2 regions of the Clostridium sp. CTA-5 genome follow, and region 1 is predicted to be linked to the other one. Evidence: predicted binding sites of a transcription regulator. Region 1 holds the regulator's gene; the other holds the start of a gene.
The links. Region 1 encodes NrdR, which represses ribonucleotide reductase genes. Its sites were predicted from a motif close to CACNANATNTNGTG; they were not measured.
Positions count from the first base shown of each region.

Region 2: ACYUET_RS14465 (anaerobic ribonucleoside triphosphate reductase) is a predicted target of NrdR. The motif match lies at 1,055-1,068, and genes of this name have one in related genera.

Region 1 is NZ_BAAAAT010000005.1:213,699-215,916, forward strand. Features, by position in the region: gene ACYUET_RS11645 (YlmC/YmxH family sporulation protein) at 250-519, shown strand; gene nrdR (transcriptional regulator NrdR) at 596-1,045, shown strand; gene pgeF (peptidoglycan editing factor PgeF) at 1,264-2,007, shown strand; gene ACYUET_RS11660 (response regulator transcription factor) at 2,020-2,218, shown strand, end outside.
Region 2 is NZ_BAAAAT010000008.1:109,194-111,411, forward strand. Features, by position in the region: gene ACYUET_RS14460 (DegV family protein) at 1-757, opposite strand, end outside; gene ACYUET_RS14465 (anaerobic ribonucleoside triphosphate reductase) at 1,086-2,218, shown strand, end outside.

The DNA of each region.
Region 1 (2,218 bases):
TTATAAAAAAACTGATATTAATTAATATCAGTTTTTTTAGTATAAATTTTGTTTATATAGTTATTATTATCAATGATAGATAAGAGGAATTATAAAGAGAATATAAATTAGAGTTTATAAGATTTTTTAAATAAAAATTGATAGTATTATAATGAGTTTTTGATTTTTTATATATAGTAATTAAGTAAAATAAGTATACATATATTATAAAGAATACAATTAAAGGTTTATTTTTAAGGAGGAGAAAGTATGGAACTTGAAATGCATTCTCTTAATGCAATGAGAAATATGGAAGTAATAGATATATCAACAGGTGGAAAACTAGGTTTTGTCAAAGATTTTAAAGTTGATTGTGAGGAAAATAAAATTATATCACTAATTTTACCAGGATCAACAAAGTCTTGGTTTGGAAAAGAAGATGAAAGAGAAATTATGTGGAATGATATTGTTAGAATAGGAGTGGATGTTATCCTTGTAGATACAGGAGAAAGAATAAATCAGAATTTAAATAATATCTAGTCAGATTAAAAAAAACTATGTATAATAAACCTATACTTAAAGGACTCTGTGTACTAAAGTAAAGAGGTGATTAAGGATGAGATGTCCATTTTGTAACTTTGAAGAAAGTAAGGTTATTGATTCAAGAGCAACAGATGATAATACTACTATAAGAAGAAGAAGAGAATGCCTTAAGTGCAATAAAAGATATACGACTTATGAAAAAGTGGAAGATTTCCCGATTTCAGTTATTAAAAAGGATTTAACTAGGGAAAATTTTAATAAAGAGAAAATAATAAATGGTTTAATTGTTGCATGTCAAAAAAGACCTGTATCAAGAAAACAAATAGAAGATATAGCTTATGAAGTAGAAAAATCAATTTCTAATAGTATGGTTAATGAAATTGCATCAAAAGATATAGGTGAAATGGTTATGGATAAACTTAAACAAGTAGACGAAATATCATATGTTAGATTTGCATCTGTTTATAGGCAGTTTAAGGATATAAATACTTTTTTAGAAGAAATTAAAAATCTTATAGTTTAAGAGTGTTAAATAGTATTACTGTAATATTTAATGTTCTTAGTATTATATATAAAGGATATTGAAAATAATTTTCAAGTCCTTTTTGGCATATTTACAGCAATTTTGATTTTGAATAAATTATACTGTATGTTATTTTAATGTTAAAAATCAGTTAATAAATTTCTTATATTATAAATAAAATGTTAAAATAATTATAGAGATTTTAAGGAGGAATAATTCTGAATAATATAGATTATAAAGAGTTGGATAAAAAAGATGGTTTTATTATAATTAAAATAAATAATATTGCTAAAATTATATTTTCAACTGCTGAAAGTGAAAGAAGTTTTAATAGAAATACAAAAGAAGGAATTAATGAATTAGTTTCATTAAAAGATGAATTTGGTGTAAAAGATGTAGTATATCTTAAACAAATACATAGTGATAACGTATTTTATTATGATGATAAAAATACAGAAATTAACAATGAAGAGGGAGATGCAATAATAACAAATAAAAAAAATGTTATTATTGGTGTTTTTACAGCAGATTGTGTTCCAGTTATATTAATTGATGAAGTTAATAAAGTATTAGCTACAGTTCATAGTGGTTGGCGAGGAACCTTTGACTCAATAACATTAAAGACTATTGAAAAAATGAAAAAAGATTATAATTGTGAACCAAGAAATATTAAAGCATATATTGGTCCTCATATTAGATCATGTTGTTATGAAGTTTCTGAAGAACTTAAGAAAAAATTTATTGAAAAGAAAATAGATATAAGTGAAAAAGATTTATTTAATGGAAGAAATCTTAATTTAGAAGTATGTATAGCTAATGATTTAAGGAGTGGAGGAATACTAGAAAATAACATAAATACTTTAGGATTATGTACGTATTGTAATAATGATATAAAACTATATTCATATAGAAAATCAAATGGAGACTATGGAAGAATGTTTGCTTTTGGAATTTTAGAATAAGGAGAATAAAAAATGGCAGAAGAAAAGGTATTAATAGTTGATGATGAAGAACATATAATTGAATTATTAAAGTTTAATTTACTTAATGCAGGTTATAAAGTATTTGAAGCATCTAATGGTATAGATGCACTTAAGATAGCTAAAGAAGAAAATCCAGATTTAGTTTTATTAGATTTAATGCTTCCAGGTATAGATGGATTTGATGTATGTA
Region 2 (2,218 bases), on a different contig from region 1:
CTACATTGTCTAAGCTTTTAATAGTTTCAAATAGAGATTTCGCATCTTCAATTGCATTTCCATCCATAATCCAAAATTTACACTTGTTATTTTCAGTATAAGATTTAGCTATTTTTAACAGTTTAGATAAAGCTTGTTTTTTGCCTCTAGCTTTAGAATAAGTTTGAAAACAGCCTTCTTTGTCTATTGTTATAACAGGTTTTAAATTTAAAACCTCTGCAATAGTTCCAGCAACTCTACCTATTCTACCACCTTTTTTTAGGTATTCTAATGTATCTATAGTAAAGAAAATATCTGTATTATCAGAAATGGTTGGAATTATGTTTATTATTTCATCGAAAGATTTGCCTTGTTCAATAAGTTTTGCAGTTTCAAGAACCACAACTCCTTCGGCCATACTTAATGATTTCGAATCATACACAAATGTAGTAATTTCATCAAAATTTTCACATGCTAATCTTATGGAATTATAAGTGCCAGAAAACTCACTTGATAAAGTTATTATAATAGCATGAGTATAACCATCTCTAACAGCTTCATCAAGAATGTTAGTAAGTCTTTCGATACTTGGTAATGATGTCTTTGGAATTTCTGTAGGAAGTTTTTCATAAAGAAATTCTGGAGTTATTTCTAATTTATCATCATACTCCTTATCAGAGAAAATAATTCTAAATGGTAATAATTTTATATTATATTTTTCTAAAATCTCATCGCTTAAATCACAAGCACTATCAGTAATTAATGCTATTTTATTCATTAAATAAATCCTCCTAAAATCATTGTATAATTAATTATATCATTATTGATAACTATATCAATAGTGATATAGTTATCAATAATGATAATATGTTTTTCTATAATATATATTATTAAATAAATTTTAAATAATATTACTTATAATAAGTCAAATTGCCTATGGCTATAAAAATTAACTAAATATAGAGATAATAAGATATATTAGTTAATAATTAAAATATATTACTAATAAAATAAAAAATTAAAGGCATTGCTAAGGCATATTTAATAAAGTATAATAATACAGGATTAATAAAGATACTATATATTGTGTTATGGAGGTAAGCAAAATGCTATATGTTGTAAAAAGAGATGGAAGAAAGGTAAAGTTTAATGGTGGTAAGATATCTCAAGCCATTAAAGGTGCTGCACTTGAAATAGGTGTGACATTAAAGGAAAGTCAAGTTTTGGATACTGTACAAAAGGTTATTGAATATGTTGAGGATGAAAAAAGTGAAAGAATTACAGTGGAAGAAATTCAAAATTTGGTTGAAAAAGCTTTAAAGGATGAAAATCATAAAGATATAGCGATTGCTTATTCAGCATACAGAAAAGAAAGAACAAGAGTAAGAGATATAAAATCAGATTTAATGAAAGCAATTGAGAAGATAGGAATAGAAACAGATAGAGATAATGCTAATGTAGGTAATAATTTTAGTTCTAAATTGCTAAGAATAGCATCTGAATCTAATAAATGGCATAACTTATCTAGTATGCCTAAATATTTATCAAAGGCTCATGAAACAGGAGACTTATATTATCATGATTTAGATAGTTACAATTTAACAACTAATTGTCTTCATATACCAACAAGAGAAATTTTAGAAAATGGATTTAATACTGGATATGGAACTATAAATGCGCCTAAGAGAATAGAGACTGCCGCAGAATTATCATGTATTTTATTACAATCAACTCAAAATGATATGTTTGGAGGACAATCTCATCCAGATTTTGATAATGATCTAGGGATTTTTATTGAACCAACTAGACAAGAAATAAAGGAAGAACTACAAGAATTAGAGGTACCTGAGGATAAGGTAGAAATTCTTTTAGAGAAAAGATTAAGAACTAGGATTCATCAAGCAATGCAAGGGGTAGTTTATAACCTTAATACAATGCATTCAAGAGCAGGATCACAAGTTCCGTTTAGTTCAGTTAATATAGGAATACCAAATAATAAAGATGCTGCATTAGTATGTGAAATATTCCTTCTAGAATATGAAAAAGGATTAGGAAAAGGAGAACAACCAATATTTCCTAACATAATTTTCAGAGTAAAAGAAGGGGTTAATAGAGAAGAATGTGACCCTTATTATTATTTATATAAACTAGCATGTAGAGTTGCAGCAAAGAGAATGAATCCAACATTTATGAATATAGATGCAGATTTTAATAAAGAGTACTATGATAAAGGATATGT